One region of the Aeribacillus sp. FSL k6-2211 genome, then DNA from elsewhere that is predicted to be linked to it. Evidence: riboswitches for the same ligand, from Rfam matches in the RefSeq annotation. Region 1 holds a riboswitch; each other region holds the start of a gene.

Region 1 (4,200 bases):
TTTTAAGCGGGCTTGAGATTGATTTCACCATTTTCTCCAAAGAGAAGAAAAAAGAAGAAAAGCTGTCCAACGGAAAAAAAGCTCCTCATACTTTTTTGGTTGCGTCAATTGTTTTTCTTGGCATTTTCGTTGTTTCATTACTTTTATCGTATTTGTTAATGTGGATGGGATTTATCCGCAATGCCTTTTTCATGACGTTAGTGATTTCAACGATTTCTTTAGGAGTAGTAGTGCCGACGCTGAAAGACGAGCAAATTATGAAAACAACCATCGGCCAAATTATTTTGCTGGTGGCTGTCATAGCCGACCTTGTCACCATGATTTTGCTGGCGGTTTTTGTCTCCTTAAACAGCGAAGGAGAAAGCAATACGTGGCTTCTGCTTCTTTTGTTTGCAGCAGGCGTACTGCTTTACTTCATTGGCAAAAGGTTTAAAAGTCGATCCTTTATTAAATCGATGTCAAAAGGAACGGTTCAAATTGGAACAAGGGCGGTTTTTACGTTAATTCTCGCACTTGTAGGTTTATCGGAAACGCTTGGGGCAGAAAATATTTTAGGCGCCTTCCTTGCGGGAGTTTTAGTCTCGCTTTTATCGCCTAATTCAGACTTGGTGCAAAAGCTAGATTCGTTTGGCTACGGTTTTTTAATCCCGATCTTTTTTGTCATGATAGGGGTGGAATTGGATTTATGGGAATTGATCAAAGATCCGAACCTTCTTTTGTTAATTCCTTTGTTATTTCTCGCCCTCTTGATCTCAAAGTTTATTCCCGTTTTTGTGCTGAGAAAATGGTATGATACGAATACAACGATTGCGGCGGCGTTCTTGTTGACTGCTACTTTATCATTAGTTATTGCGGCAGCTGAAATTGGACAGCGAATCGAACTGATTGATAAGCAAATGGCTGACGCACTAATAGTAGTTGCCGTGTTAACAAGCATTATCACGCCGATAGGATTTAAAAAATTATTCCCTAAAAAAATGGCGGTGCAGCCTAAAAAGAAAATTGCTTTTATTGGTGCAAATCAAATGACCCTTCCAGTCACAAGAGAATTGGACAAAAATTTGTATGAAGCAACCGTATATCATACACAGCAAGACAAAATTGAAAACGGGACTGCTCAATCGGTGTTTAAAATTGAAGAATTGAAAGACTATTCGATAGAATCATTGAATGAACACCACATAATGGAAGCTGATATAGTAATAGTGGCTACTGGGGATGAAGAAAGAAATGCGGAAATTGCGACATATGCAAAAGAATGCGGCGTAGAACAGGTCATCGCCTCCATTTCTTCCCCGGAGTTGGATCAAGCATTAAAAGAAAAGGGGATCAGCGTATTTTCCGTCATGCTGTCAACAAAAACGCTGCTCAGGGCTTTGATCGAATCGCCTGGCGTTATGCGGATCTTAACAAACCAAGACAACTCTCTTTATCAAATTAATATGAATAACCGAAAATATGATGGAATGAAGCTTCGATACTTTCCGTTTACAGGAGATTGTATCTTTGTCCGGATTTTTCGAGGTGAAGATTCCATTGTGCCTCACGGCGATACCGAATTGAAAAAAGGGGACCGCTTGATTGTAACGGGTTCCCGCAAATATGTAAATGAGTTAAAAGATGAGCTGGAATTTAGCAAATAATATTTGCAAACAAAACAAATTGTGATAGCATGAAATTAGTATGAAAATTTAATAAGCATCCACTAGGGGAGCCTTTGGAAAGGCTGAGATTAAAGTGTTGACTTTAAGACCCTTTGAACCTGATCTGGATGATGCCAGCGTAGGGAAGTGGGAATTTGAAACATATGTCTGATATTCCATTACCACTTTCCAGCAAGGAAGGTGGTTTTTTATTGTTTCCAGTCTCACCACTGGACAGCTGCTTTCCAGTTTTGAACCTTGAAAGACGAGTGTGAGCGTCTTTCTCATGAAAGGAATGTACAATGTTGGAACTTCATGCCGTAACAGACGGAACAAAACCGGTCAACGAGCTAATACGCATAATTTTGTCCATATCAGATCATGTTGATTACGTTCATATACGAGAAAAAAATAAAAGACCATGTGAGATCATTCATCTTGTAGAACAGCTTTTGGCAAACGGGATAAGGAGAGAACAGCTTGTTATCAACGATCGGCTCGATGTTGCGCTCCTAACAGGCGTTCAAAATGTTCATCTTCCGGGAACCGGCCTGCCGGTAAAAAAAGTGAAAAGCGCTTTTCCGCAAATAAAAGCCGGTGTCAGCGTCCATTCATTAGATGAAGCGGTAAAAGCAGAAAAAGACGGAGCAGACTATTGTTTTTTCGGAAACGTTTTTGAAACGAACAGTAAAAAAGGACTTCCGGCAAAGGGAACAGATTTGCTTAGGAAAATCGTTGGACACGTCAATATTCCTATTATCGCCATCGGTGGGATCACGCCTGATAATATGCAAAAGGTTTTAGAAAAAAAAGCAAGCGGTATTGCCGTTATGTCCTATATCTTTTCTTCGAAAGATCCAGAGAGCGCTGCCAAACTTTTCAGGAAAGGGGAAGCTTTTTAAAATGAACGTTTTTGATGTTGGAATCATCGGGGGAGGGGTCATCGGCCAAGGGATCGCCTATGAGCTATCAAAAGCAGGGCTGAAGACCGCCGTGTTTGAAAGCGGCGAAATCGGAGGTAAAGCGACATCCGCTGCAGCAGGAATGCTGGGTGCCCATTCTGAAAATGAAAAAAGAGACATATTTTTTGAGCTATGCTTAGAGAGCCGAAATTTATATCCGAGCCTTGCAAAAGAATTATTGGAGCAATCTGGTGTGGATATTGAGCTTGTGCAGGAAGGCATGTATCGGCTTGCATTTACTGAGGAAGAAGGCCGCTTTCTGCAATCGCTCGCAGATGAGAATGAACTAGAATGGCATTCAAGGGAAAACGTACTGGCAAATGAGCCACATGTTTCTGAAGACATTGCGGGAGCTCTTTGGCTTAAACATGACGGCCAAGTGAAAGGTTCATCTGTTTGCTGCGCATATGCGAAAGGCGCTAGAAAATATGGTGCATCCATTTTTGAACAATGTCCTGTTTTCGATGTGATTAAAGAGGGAAAAGCATACAAGCTTGTCACTTCCCAAGGAGTTTTTATATGTGGAAAAGTCGTCGTTTCAAGCGGAGTTTGGAGTGGCTTTTTCTTAGAAAAGTTGGGGTTGAAAAATCCAATGAAGCCCGTTAAAGGAGAATGCTTAGCCGTAAAACCGAAAAAACTAGTGATCAACAAAACAGTGTTTTACGAGCACTGTTATATCGTACCGAAAAAAGACGGCACCGTTATTATTGGAGCAACTTCTTATGAAAACGACTGGGATACGAATCCAACAGTCAAAGGAGTATCCGAATTAATGATCAAGGTTCAGAAAATGATGCCAGAAATCGGGTCTGAACCGGTCGTTAGTGCTTGGTCGTCGCTCAGGCCGCAAACAGCTGACGGCTGGCCGTATTTTGCCGAGCACCCGGAGCATGAGGGAATCTTTTTTGCGACCGGTCATTATCGAAACGGCATTCTTCTAGCGCCGATTACAAGCTTGATCGTAAAAGACATGATTTTGAAAACGAATCAATATGAGCGTTATGTTCATAGCTTTTCTTTAAACCGATTGCTTTCTGATGCGAAAGGGAGGTGATGAAACGGTGAAACTTCGCATCAACGGCCAGCAGATGGAAGTGGAGAATAGTGTTCGAAGCATTGAAGATTTGCTGAACTTTTTTCAATTACAGGAAAGAATTGTTGTCGTTGAACGAAATGGTGAAATTGTTTCAAAAGAACAATACAGCTTCCAGACATTACATGATGGTGATCAAATTGAAATTGTCCATTTTGTTGGAGGGGGATGATGATTCATGTTAAAAATAGGAGATAAAACATTTCAGTCGAGATTAATGTTAGGAACTGGAAAATATCCGTCTTTTGAGATACAAAAAGAAGCGGTGGAGGCCTCAGGTGCTGAAATTTTGACATTTGCCGTCAGAAGAATGAATATTTACGAGCCTTCTCAGCCAAATTTTTTAGAAATGTTGGATTTATCGAAATATACGCTTCTGCCGAACACGGCCGGGGCAAAAACTGCGGAGGAAGCAGTCAGAATCGCTAAACTTGCTAAAGCATCAGGATTATGTGATATGATTAAGGTGGAAGTAATTGGAGATGATAAAACGCTTCTCCCT
Region 2 (4,200 bases), 400 kb from region 1:
CGAATGTAGAAGATCAGCAAAAACTGTCATTGTTTGAAGATTGTGAGCCTTTAAGCTTCCAAGGGCAAACAGGCGGCAGTATTCGATTAAATAAAGATAATCCTGCTCCATAAAAAAGCGAAATTTGTCGATATCCAGCGTCCCATTGCCGATTCCTTGAACAAACGGATGATGGTAACTCGCTTCCCAAATCGGTTTTGCAGTTTTATACAATCGGTCTGTAAACATTTGAATTACCCCTTTCGCAGCTTTTGTAATTGTCATCGTTTTTTCTGATACCAATCAAATAAAAACGCGATCAGCGATTTTGTAAATGTTTTTAATTGGGGGATGGACAGCTTTTCATTCACCGAGTGTGCATCTTCAAGCGTGCCCGGTCCATATAAAACGACGGGAATTCCCGCTTCACTCAGCCAGCCGCCGTCTGTCACAGTAGGGGACATCGTCAGCTTTGCTTCCTCATTAAATGCCAGTTTATGTGCTTTTTGTAATGTTTTCACTCCGAGTGAATGTTCGTCATATGAAAAAGCTGGGAAAATTTCTCCTCGATCTTCAATCATCGATGTGCCGCCCCATTTAAATTTCGGAGGATATTTCCGAAGCCATGGATCAGCCATTGCAACATGATGGATATGTTCTTCAATTTCCCGGATCACCTCTACATAATGCTCTTCCGGGTAATAGTGAACGGTAATCCAAAGGGAACATTTATCGGCCACAAAAGCGGCGTGCCTTCCACCTTCAATCACTGCAGGATTAATTGTGGCAGAACCAGGCGGAAAGCCTTTGCTCGTTTTCATCACTGCCCAATGCTGTTCAAGCTCTCGCAGTCCTTCAATAATTTTCATCATTTTTTCAATCGCGCTTGCCCCAAAAAGCTTCCCGCCGGCATGAATCATTTGTCTTCTCGTGCCATCGTGAAATGTCTCGGGGCTTTCAATTGTAATCCAGCCCGTGATCACCCCGCCCTGCCCTTGTATTTCACAGTTGCTTGAATCGACAACGATGGCAAAATCAGCTCGATATCCCCGGTCGCAGCACGATTTTGTTCCTGCTTCGCCTACTTCTTCACCGACGACGGACTGAAAAATGATATCCCCTCCCGGCTCAATGCCGTTTTCTTGCAGCAGCTTTAATGCAAACAGACTGGCAGCCATTCCCCCTTTCATATCCGCTACACCGCGTCCATATATGTAATCCCCTTTAACCGTTGCCTCAAAAGGAGGCGTTAGCCATTCTTCTCCCTCTTCGATTGAAGCGACATCAATATGCCCGTTAATAATTAAACTGTGGTAATTTTCTGGATCTTTTCCTTTTTTCGTTCCTACTACGACTGGATCTTGTTCATATAAATCCCATTGATCAATGGAAAAGCCGATGTCTTCCAAATATGAGGCGACATACTTTTGAGCCTCTTTTGCATTTCTTGCCGGAGGGCTTGGCGTTTCAAACGATACGAGTGTTTTTAGAAGATTCAGAAGTTCTTCTTCCCTTTCATCAATTTGCTGAAATAGCGTTTGTAACACGTTGTCTCCCCTTTCTTAACATTTTGTTTTGAAAAATGGTTTGCCAACCAGCCTTGTAATGCAAAAAGCCCGTTCCCAATATAAGGGAACGGGCAAGTATATACAAAACCCATAGACAGGTTTCGATATTACTGCACCACTTCCCTACGCTAGTATGATCTAGATCAGGTTCAAAGGGTCAAGGCACACGCCTTTCTCAGCCTTTCGGCTCCCCTAGTGGTATGTTAATATTATGAAATTTTCATTTAATTTCATTAAATCATAAAATATAGAAAAATACAAGCTAACGGTTAATTGATTCTTTTTGCTGTCTTTAATAATTCACGATAACCAATTCGAGTAAATTGCAAATGTTGATCAATATAATTAGCCTTTTTCAAATGCTCGATCGATTGTTCAGAAAAACTGCCGCTAATTTCCTGAAACCTTTGATTAATTTCCACTAACGAATGATTTAATATAAAATCTGCATCAAGCAGCAGGACAATCCGCTCGATCTCAGGATCTCTTTTTAAAATCAAGTTGGCAATCCGGCCTTTCATGAATGCTAGCTCTTGTTGAAGCTTTGAAGCTTCATCCTCTTTTTCTCTAATTTTGGCTCGGTACTTTTGTTTTTCTTCCTCTTCGATACCGGCTTTTGTTAATAGCTCCTCCAACAATTGCGTTTTATCAAGCTCCAGTTTATTTAATTGCTGTTCTTTTCGCGCCATTTCTGTTTCATCAGGCAGCTTTTCGTTTTGAATAGGCTCTTTTCGTTCTTCTTTCATCTTTATCATATAGTCTATTTTCCGATAGACAAGGAAGGCGAGAACAACTAAACATCCATTTAATAGCAGAGATATAAAACGCACGACGACGTCGTTAAATGCAAGCAAATAAAATAGGAAAAGGATAACGATGACAGCCAAAAGCACCTTTAATAGATTCATAATGGAAAAAGTTTGTGATTGTTTTGCCATCCACCTATGCTCCTTTTTGTTCAAACTAGCATCATTTATTATAGCATGTTGTGATTTGGAATGTGAATCATTTCTTTAGGATTGAGAGCTGGAAAAAGGATGTCAGATGAATGGTAAATGGAGATGCTTATCTTTTGAAAGCTTCGAAGCAATAAAAACAAGTCCTTTCAAAGCCGGAAAGGTATTTTTCTAAAATGAAAAACCACCTGCAATGTTTTGCAGATGGTTGAATCATTCAGCGTTTTCTGTTTCCGCTAACACCCGATTAACACGTTTTTCCAGCATTTTCATTCCGCTTCCTCCTGCTTGGAAGTGGCGAAGAATGCCGTTTTTGTCAAAAACATAATATGCAGGTACATATTGATTTTCAAAAGCATCGGTTAATTTATGTTCGTTGTCAACAAAGATCGGTTGCGTAATCCCGTGTTCTTCCGCTACTTTTTTAATATCATCAATATCTAAATCCTTTTCGGAGCGAGGCATATGAACAGCTACTACGTTCAGTTTATCTTTATATTGATCGCGGAACTCATTTACTTTCGGCATTGCTTCTTTACACAAATGGCAGCTGATTGACCAAAAATGGATTAATGTTGGTTTTTCACCGATTAATTGCTCTTTCGTTACTTCGCCATTCAGCCAAGTTGTTGCTCCGACTAATTCAGGCATTGGCTCACGTAATTTCATTTCCGCTTCCTCCTTGAAGAATGAATATCAAAAAAATAATCGTTTGAAAAAAGGCCTAACGTACTGCTAGGCCCTTTGAATGAAAAGCTTCATTATACTTTAAGCGTTTCTTGACCAGGCTTCCAGTTTGCTGGGCAAAGTCCGCCAGTTTGAAGCGCTTGAAGTACACGCAATGTTTCATCAACATCGCGGCCAATGTTGTTATGGAATACTGTTTGATATTGAAGTTCGCCTTCTGGATTGATGATGAACAATCCGCGAAGAGCAACTCCTTCTTCTTCGATTAAAACGCCGTAGTCTCTTGATACTTGATGATTTGTATCTGCTGCAAGCGGATATTTAATATCGCCTAAACCGTTCTCTTCGCGAGGAGTTTTAATCCAAGCTAAGTGTGTGTGAATTGTGTCAGTTGATACACCAATCACTTCTGCATCAAGATCTTCAAATTCTTCATAACGGTCAGAAATAGCTGTGATTTCAGTTGGACAAACGAAAGTGAAGTCCATTGGATAAAAGAAAAGAACTGTCCATTTTCCTTGTTTCATGATTTCTTCCAAGCTTACTTTACCAAACTCTTTGTTTGGCAAAACGGCATCCATTTCAAAACGTGGAGCTTGTTTACCAACCAAACGCTCTGCCATTATGTAACCCTCCATTTTAAAATTTTATTTTAAAGGAAACTTTTTGATCGTTTCCTTCAAAAACAAATGAGAATGAATTGAGTATTTTCTCAATATCCTTCCTCCGATTACTATTATATATAACAACAAAATTTTAGTCAATTTTAAGTAATAATTAATTTAAATAATTTGTTTTACATTTTCATTGCGGTGAAGAGAACAATAATACTATTTCCAATTTTCGCCGCTATCATTAAAAAAATGTAACAATCATTGAAAATTCCTTTTTCTATGCTAAACTTTCAACTGTACATTCAGTTTAACACGATCCCGTCAAATAACCAAATGATTGGCTTGAAAAGAAAGGGGAAATGGTTTTGAACTTTTTTGAATCTATTGATTGGGCTG
Region 3 (4,200 bases), 1.6 Mb from region 1:
TTTCAAAGGCTGTTCCTGAATCGAGTCCTTTGTTTAAAACTGTTTGCGAAATCATATCAGGGTTTTCCAGCACTTTTTTATGATCATCAGAAGAACCAATGGTGCTGACAATTCCTTCACCTACACGTGCGATAATCGTTTCTTCCCCGGCACCACCAACAAGCCGGTCAATATTGGCTCGCACCGTGATGCGGGCTTTTGCTTTCACTTCAATTCCGTCCATGGCAACCCCTGCAATAAACGGGGTTTCGATTACTTTCGGATTTACGCTCATTTGAACGGCTTCAAGCACGTCTCTTCCCGCTAAATCAATCGCAGCACAACGTTCAAAGCTCAATTCAATATTAGCTCTTTCAGCTGCAATTAATGCGTTGACAACTCGATCGACATTTCCTCCTGCCAAATAATGGCTTTCCAATTGATTCGTTGTGACATCAAGGCCGGCTTTATGCGCTTTAATTAACGGATTGATCACTCGACTTGGAATGACTCTGCGCAGCCTCATTCCAATAAGAGTCAAAATACTGATGCGAACGCCAGCTGCCAGAGCTGAAATCCAGAGCATAATCGGCACAAAAGAGAACAAGATGCCAAGCAAAATAAGACCTAATACGATAAGACCTAGTAAAAGAAAAAATGTTACGTCCATGTGATATACCTACCTCCTATTCATTTTCATTAATAGCTCTTACAACAATTCGTGAGCCTTCTACTTTAACAATTTTCACTTTTTTTCCTTTCTCAATATACGTTCCTTCTGTCACAACATCCAATCTTTCCTCTCCATCGGTCATTACTGTTCCTGCCGGTCGTAAAGCAGTCACAGTTACACCCGTTTTCCCAATTAAATCTGTACGATTTTGATTGGATACATAACCTTTCTCCGTGCTGATTGAATCATTTAAAATAATTTTTTTAAACCATTTCATACGCTTACCAATCACCTTTGACATGATGAATATTGTGAATATCGAAATGGAACCGGCAATAAAAAGAGAAACCGCCATATGTCCTATATGATCAGCTGCTAAAAATAAACTTAAAAGGACTGAAAGAAAACCGATTGCTCCAATAATTCCTCCTGGAACAAACAACTCTGCAATTATAAGCAGTACCCCAAGCACGAACAAAACAACCGTTTCCAATCCCGCAAGCCCTGCAATAAAATGACCGAAGAAAAACAAAAACAGTGCCAATAGTCCAATAAAACCAGGAATGCCAAACCCAGGAGTGTACAATTCTAACACAAACCCTAAACCGCTAATCGTTAATAATATCGGAATGGTATACATGTTTGTTACAAAACGGGCTATTTTTTCAGCAAACGTCTCCTCAGTCTCCTGGACTTTTGCACCTTCCATTCCGATCGATTTCAAAAGCTTTGCCCGGCTTTTGGCGATGCCTTCACCATACCCGACTTCCATCGCTTGTTTTGCTGTTAATGTTAGTAATTCTCCTTTTTCTGCACCATATTCGGGCATATCCAAGCTGCTGTCTACCATCGCCTCAGCGAACATAGGGTCTCTGCCATGAACCTCAGCAGCATTTCTCATCTCTGCTTTCCAAAACGATTGCACTTTTACTTCTGCAGCATTGCCATTGGAGTCAATGACAGCCGCTGACCCAATGGTACCGCCAGGATGGTAATATATTTGATCAGCCCTTAATGCTATATAAGCCCCTGCGGAAATCGCATGTTTATTTACATAAGCGATTGTTTTGATATCTGTATCCATAATCATTTTGCCTATTTCTATCGCTGCCTCTAAAGCACCGCCAGGAGTGTTCAATTCAAAAACAATGACATCCGCCTTTTCTTTTTCCGCCTCCTGAATGGATCGTTTAATAAAATGCACCAATCCTTTTTCAATTGTATTTTCAATCGGAATAAAATAAACTGTTTTCCCTTCAGCTGATTTGGCATCAAAAGACGCACAAATAATCGACAAGATGAGCAGCAGAGCGCAAATAGCGAAAAACTTATTGTTTGATTTCAGGCCTCTCCCCCCTTATTTTTTGCCTAATATTATTACGGACAATTGTGCAGAAAGTTTCAAAAATCAACAATTCTGCAAACAAACATGAAACGAAAAAATATTTTCATTATTTTTCATATTATGTTACTATTAAAAAAAATATATAACCATCTACTAGGGGTGTCCAATTAGCTGGACTGAGAGAAGAACGCGCCTGAAGTTCTTCAACCCTTTGAACCTGATCTGGATGATGCCAGCGTAGGGAAGTAGGTAGCGGGAGTATTTTATTGCCTTCTTTTTCTATATTGAATTGATCGGGTTCGTGCTAAAGCGAACCCGTTTTTATTTTTCACGTCCCATCTCCCCTCCTATTTTTCTATGCACATCTTCAGATAAAAAAATGGAGGAGGAGAAAAATGAAACATTATTTCGAAAACATGCAGTTTCCAGCAAGCAAAAAAATTTATGTGACTGGGTCGAGACCCGATATTCGGGTTCCGATGAGGGAAATTCAATTAACTCCCACGAAAACGGAAGCGGGAACGTTTGAAAATGAACCTGTAAAGGTTTATGACACGAGCGGTCCCTATACAGATCCTGATTTTCAGGCAGATATTCATAAAGGTTTGCCGGCTGTGCGCAAACAGTGGATTTTAGACCGTCATGATGTTGTAGAATATGACGGGCGCCAGGTAAAGCCTGAAGATAATGGATTTCGCAATTGGGAAGATCACAATATTGCCACACCTTTTCATCGAAAGCCTTTCAAAGCAAAAAAAGGTGCTGTCGTTACACAAATGCACTATGCAAAAAAGGGGATCATCACCCCAGAGATGGAGTTTGTGGCGATTCGTGAAAACATGGATCCTGAATTCGTTCGTCAAGAAGTCGCTGCCGGCAGGGCCATTATTCCGTCCAACATTAATCACCCGGAAAGTGAACCGATGATCATCGGCCGGAACTTTCATGTAAAAATTAATGCCAACATTGGCAATTCAGCTGTAACATCGTCAATCGAAGAAGAAGTTGAGAAGATGCTTTGGGCCATCCGCTGGGGCGCTGACACAATTATGGACCTGTCAACAGGAAAAAATATTCATGCAACAAGAGAATTTATCATCCGCAACTCGCCCGTGCCGGTTGGAACCGTCCCGATTTACCAAGCGCTCGAAAAAGTAAATGGCGTTGCTGAAGAGTTAACATGGGAAATTTACCGTGATACATTAATTGAGCAAGCAGAACAAGGGGTCGATTATTTTACTATACATGCCGGCGTGCTGCTTCGCTATATCCCTTTGACCGTCAAACGGACGACCGGAATCGTATCCCGCGGCGGTTCGATCATGGCGCAGTGGTGTATGGCGCATCATCAAGAAAACTTTTTATACACTCATTTTGAAGAGATTTGCGAAATTTTAAAAACATATGATATTGCCGTTTCATTAGGTGACGGCTTGCGTCCCGGATCTATTCGAGATGCCAATGATGAAGCGCAATTTGCCGAATTGAAAACGCTCGGTGAATTGACGGAAATCGCCTGGAAACATGATGTCCAAGTCATGATCGAAGGCCCTGGGCACATTCCGATGCATAAAATTAAAGAAAATGTTGATTTAGAAAATGAAATTTGCAAAGGGGCTCCTTTTTATACCCTCGGTCCATTAACGACCGATATTGCTCCCGGCTATGATCATATTACGTCAGCCATTGGAGCAGCCATGATCGGCTGGTACGGAACGGCCATGCTATGTTATGTAACTCCGAAAGAGCATTTAGGCCTTCCCAATAAAGAGGATGTGCGCCAAGGTGTTGTTGCTTATAAAATTGCAGCCCATGCCGCAGATTTGGCAAAAGGGCATCCAGGCGCCCAAATAAGGGATGATGCTTTATCAAAAGCCCGTTTTGAATTTCGCTGGAACGACCAATTTAATCTTTCTCTCGATCCTGAACGGGCACGCGAATATCATGACGAAACTTTGCCGGCAGAAGGAGCGAAAATTGCCCATTTTTGTTCTATGTGCGGTCCAAAATTTTGCTCGATGAAAATTTCCCACAATTTAAGAAAAATGGCCGGTTCAAGTGATTCTGATTTCGTTCAGGAAGGTTTGAGGCAAAAAGCAAAAGAATTTATAGAGGGCGGGTCATCCCTTTATCGATAAATAATTTTCAAACTAATGCTCCTAGAAGCTTTAATGGCTTCCAGGAGCTATTCATTCATTAAACG
Region 4 (4,200 bases), 1.8 Mb from region 1:
CCCATTTTCTACTAGCTATGGAGACATTCACGATCGCGAATTGTTGATCGTAGAAGTAAAGGATGATGATGGTGCAGCCGGTTTTGGAGAAGGGGTTGCTTTTTCCATTCCATGGTATACAGAAGAAACCGTGAAAACAACTGTGCACATGATCGAAGATTTCCTCATTCCGATTTTATCAAAGACGTCGTTTCATCATCCTCGTGAGTTGGCTGAATCGTTTCGTTTTATTCGCAGAAATTATATGGCAAAAGCGGCTTTGGAAGGTGCCGTGTGGGATCTATATGCAAAACAGCAAAATATACCTCTTTCACAAGCTCTCGGGGGAATGAAAAAAGAAGTTGAAGCTGGGGTGAGCATCGGTATTCAGCCAACAATAAAAGATTTAATCAGTCTTATTGAACAATATCAGGAGGAAGGATACAAGAGAGTAAAAATAAAGATTAAACCAGGTTGGGATATTGAAGTAGTTAAGGAAATACGGAAGCATTTTCCGAACTTGGATTTAATGGCTGATGCGAACAGTGCCTATACATTAAAAGATATAAATCATCTAAAACAATTGGATGAGTTTCAATTAATGATGATTGAGCAGCCTCTTGCGCACGATGATATTGTGGATCATAGCAAACTTCAAAAAGAATTGGACACACCGATCTGTTTAGATGAAAGTATTTGTTCCTTCGAAGATGCTCGAAAGGCTGTTGAACTTCGAAGCTGCAAAATTATGAATATAAAAATCGGCCGTGTTGGCGGTTTGACAGAAGCAAAAAAAATCCATGATTTTTGCAAAGAGCAAAATGTTCCAGTTTGGTGCGGAGGGATGCTTGAATCAGGGATTGGACGGGCCCATAATATAGCCTTAGCGACACTTGAACAATTCACACTGCCAGGAGATATATCCAGTTCATCTAAGTATTGGGAAGAAGATATTATTGAACCGGAAATATCGGTTTATAATGGAAAAATTGCCTTGCCTGATAACCCGGGGATCGGTTTTCATGTAAGCCGTGAAAAATTAAAAAAATACACTGTTGAAACGAAAGTATTTACCCTATAAACAAAATTATCCTCTGCATGTTTTGCAGAGGATGATTTTGTTTATTTTACAACCAATCTTGGCGCCGCCATAATGAGAATAACAGTAACGACAGCGCATAATACAAAGGCTCCTATCATCGTAATGCCGTTTACGATCAAAGAATAAACGACCGCTGACATTCCTTCTGGTGCATATTCTCCGAAGAAAAAGACACCGCTGATAAAATGCCAAAAATAACGTGCAAAAGCTCCGATGAAGACGCCAAAGATGATGAAAACAAGAGCAGAGCTTTTCTTTCCATCTTTCAGCTTATTTTGAATAGTTTTGCTGAAAAGACCGGCTAAACCGATAAAGGAAAAAGCTAGAAAATAGTCGATGAAGCCTTGAACAGGCGTCAGGATGTATGCATCACCTAATACAATTTGCAATAATCCCCATAAAAAGCCGGAAATGAAGCCAATCTTTGCACCGGATCGAAACGATAATATGAGTACAGGCACCATGGCAATGGATATAGAAATGGCTGATGATAATTGAATGGAAGGGAGAAGATCAAGTATAACTGCCAATGCTGCAAAGATTGCTGCTTCTATTAATAGTAATAAGCGATTTTTTTCCAAAAATAAAACCCCCTGTATATTATTTGCTATCAACAAATATCCATAAGGGGGAAAAAGGCTGTATCATGGATCAGTATACTTCCACATCCCTACGCTAGCATTAACTAACAGGTTCAAAGGGTCTGGACGAAATATCCGTCCACTCTCAGCATATAGCTCCCCTTGTGGATCTGTTGATATTCGAATCTTATGTCTATCATAATAGACTATAAGAAAATTGTCATTCTTTTTTCGCTATATTCAAATAAATTTAAACACGATAAAGCTGAAATGCAGCCTTTGGACAAAAAGTAATGAAAAAAGGGCGTTAACAATAAGAACTTTTTTCAGAATGGGGGTTTTGGTTTGAATCTTAAACGTGAGCGTTATGAAGTAGTGGATGTGGTGCGGGGGGCTGCGATATTTGGCATTTTACTTGTGAATATGGCGCATTTCAGCTATCCAGATGTATATTTATACCAAATAGGCAGCGAAAATTTTTTTACTGAAACATGGAGAACATGGGATTTTCTAACGAAAAATATTTTGGAAATATTTGTACAAATGAAGTTTATTACAATGTTCTCATTATTGTTCGGATTTGGAATCATCATCATGGAGGAACGGGCTTTAGGAAACGGCAGGAACTTTGTTTCTATATATATACGCAGACTGGTGGTGCTTTTTGTATTTGGACTAATTCATTCATTTTTCATTTGGGATGGAGACATTTTAATGGATTATGCTGTGCTGGGGTTTCTTCTCCTTTTTTTCCGGAAGTGTTCCTGGAAAACCCTTTTGGTATGGACTGTATGTTTATTTAGTTTATATTTGCTCCTTATTGGTTTGATGACGGCTGTATCCAATGGTGAGGATGCTTTAGTCCAAAAAAGAGAGCAGGCTGCCTTATTGGAAGAGGAGGCAAGAAACGCAATCCATTCATATCAAAACGGAAGTTTTACTGATATTTTCCATCAGCGTATTCATGATCGGCTTTTTTACATGTCTATGTCTGGCTTGTGGCCTTTTCAACCGCTTGTCTATATAATAAACATGCTCCCATATATCAGCATGTTTTTAGTTGGCATGATATTTGCGAAACAAAAGCTTTTTCAAGAACCGGAGAAGCATCGAAGGTTATTAACAGCCATCTGGTTTTTCGGGCTTATCATTGGGCTTCCGTTAAATATTTTTGCGGTCACCGCTAAAAATAGTTTTTACATGGTGTTCGGTGCACCATTTCTCATGTTGTTTTATGTGATCTCTCTCATATTTTTATATTTTCACCCAATCTGTCGGCAAATTGTTAAGAAGATTGCGCCTGTTGGACGCATGTCATTGACAAATTACATCATGCAATCTGTTATTTGTACATATCTTTTTTATCATTACGGATTGGGATTGTACGGTAAAGTATACCCCTTCGCCGGTTTTTGGCTTGCACTCGCAATTTTTGCCGTGCAGCTTATCATCAGCCATATTTGGTTTAAATATTTTCAATTAGGGCCGTTGGAGTGGGTATGGAGAACAGCGATGTATTTCAAGCGCCAGCCTATTCGCATGAAAAAGGAAGTTTCGAAGCATAATAACAGATCAAGATGAATTGTAAAAATGTAGTTTCAAATCTCAGATTTTGAGTTTATGATAGCTCTTTCTTTTTGAAAATAATTTATAGTATGATGGAACAAAGGAGTGTCTAGGCAACATGTTTCTACAAGCAATTTTTATTTTTTTGCTGCAATTATTGTATGTACCAGTATTGACGATCCGAACTATTTTGTTAGTGAAAAATCAAACAAAGGCTGCTGCTGGTATAGGTTTGCTAGAAGCAGCGATTTATATTGTCGCTTTAGGAATAGTTTTTCAAGATTTATCTAATATTTACAATATTAGTGCATATATTATCGGTTTTGGTGCAGGGCTGTTGTTGGGCGGTGAACTGGAGAAAAAGCTGGCTTTTGGATATGTAACATACAATGTGAATTTAATGGATAAAAATTCCGGATTAGTCAAAAAATTGAGGGAGGCTGGTTTTGGGGTTACGGTCTTTCAAGGAGAAGGAATGAATTCGATTAGGTATCGTTTGGAAGTTGTTGCTCAACGCTCTCGGGAGGAAGAATTTTTAAACCTTGTCAATGAAATAGAACCAAAAGCGTTTTTAAGCTCGTATGAAATTCGTTCTTTTAAAGGTGGATATTTAACAAAAGCGATGAAAAAGCGGGTAAAGCGTTTAGAAAAAGGACGAACATAACGGTCGAAGGGAGGGTGAAGCGTGGATATATTTGCAAAAATTGCTGAGGATCGGATCAAAAAGGCATATGAAGAGGGAGAGTTTAAAGAACTTCCCGGGATGGGGAAGCCTCTCCCGCATGACGATTTGTCTGATATTCCGGAAGAACTCCGAATGGCTTATCGTCTTTTGAGAAACGCCGGAATGGTCGATCAAGAAAATGACTTGAAAAAGGAACTATTAACTATTCAAGATTTACTAAAATGCTGTGAAGATGAAGCCGAAAGGAAAAAATTACAACAAAAGCTGTCGGAAAAACAATTAGCATT

The links. A riboswitch is a leader RNA that binds a small molecule or an ion and turns the genes downstream of it on or off. The one in region 1 is predicted to bind thiamine pyrophosphate.
Region 2: another riboswitch for thiamine pyrophosphate. It lies ahead of NSU19_RS07730 (acetylornithine deacetylase); the one in region 1 lies ahead of tenI (thiazole tautomerase TenI).
Region 3: another riboswitch for thiamine pyrophosphate. It lies ahead of thiC (phosphomethylpyrimidine synthase ThiC); the one in region 1 lies ahead of tenI (thiazole tautomerase TenI).
Region 4: another riboswitch for thiamine pyrophosphate. It lies ahead of thiT (energy-coupled thiamine transporter ThiT); the one in region 1 lies ahead of tenI (thiazole tautomerase TenI).

Annotation. Positions count from the first base shown of each region.
Region 1 is NZ_CP150190.1:1,183,389-1,187,588, forward strand. Features, by position in the region: gene NSU19_RS05835 (monovalent cation:proton antiporter family protein) at 1-1,643, shown strand, start outside; TPP riboswitch at 1,698-1,806, shown strand; gene tenI (thiazole tautomerase TenI) at 1,946-2,545, shown strand; gene thiO (glycine oxidase ThiO) at 2,547-3,659, shown strand; gene thiS (sulfur carrier protein ThiS) at 3,667-3,870, shown strand; gene NSU19_RS05855 (thiazole synthase) at 3,877-4,200, shown strand, end outside.
Region 2 is NZ_CP150190.1:1,581,291-1,585,490, reverse strand. Features, by position in the region: gene tenA (thiaminase II) at 1-228, opposite strand, end outside; gene NSU19_RS07730 (acetylornithine deacetylase) at 261-1,526, opposite strand; TPP riboswitch at 1,651-1,751, opposite strand; gene NSU19_RS07725 (hypothetical protein) at 1,817-2,485, opposite strand; gene NSU19_RS07720 (TlpA disulfide reductase family protein) at 2,717-3,172, opposite strand; gene NSU19_RS07715 (peroxiredoxin) at 3,265-3,813, opposite strand; gene NSU19_RS07710 (mechanosensitive ion channel family protein) at 4,164-4,200, shown strand, end outside.
Region 3 is NZ_CP150190.1:2,779,807-2,784,006, forward strand. Features, by position in the region: gene floA (flotillin-like protein FloA) at 1-649, opposite strand, end outside; gene NSU19_RS13440 (NfeD family protein) at 666-1,949, opposite strand; TPP riboswitch at 2,143-2,258, shown strand; gene thiC (phosphomethylpyrimidine synthase ThiC) at 2,393-4,135, shown strand; gene NSU19_RS13450 (galactosyldiacylglycerol synthase) at 4,183-4,200, opposite strand, start outside.
Region 4 is NZ_CP150190.1:3,459,524-3,463,723, reverse strand. Features, by position in the region: gene menC (o-succinylbenzoate synthase) at 1-1,060, shown strand, start outside; gene thiT (energy-coupled thiamine transporter ThiT) at 1,102-1,662, opposite strand; TPP riboswitch at 1,732-1,835, opposite strand; gene NSU19_RS16775 (DUF418 domain-containing protein) at 2,008-3,243, shown strand; gene NSU19_RS16770 (DUF2179 domain-containing protein) at 3,347-3,892, shown strand; gene NSU19_RS16765 (DUF1992 domain-containing protein) at 3,914-4,200, shown strand, end outside.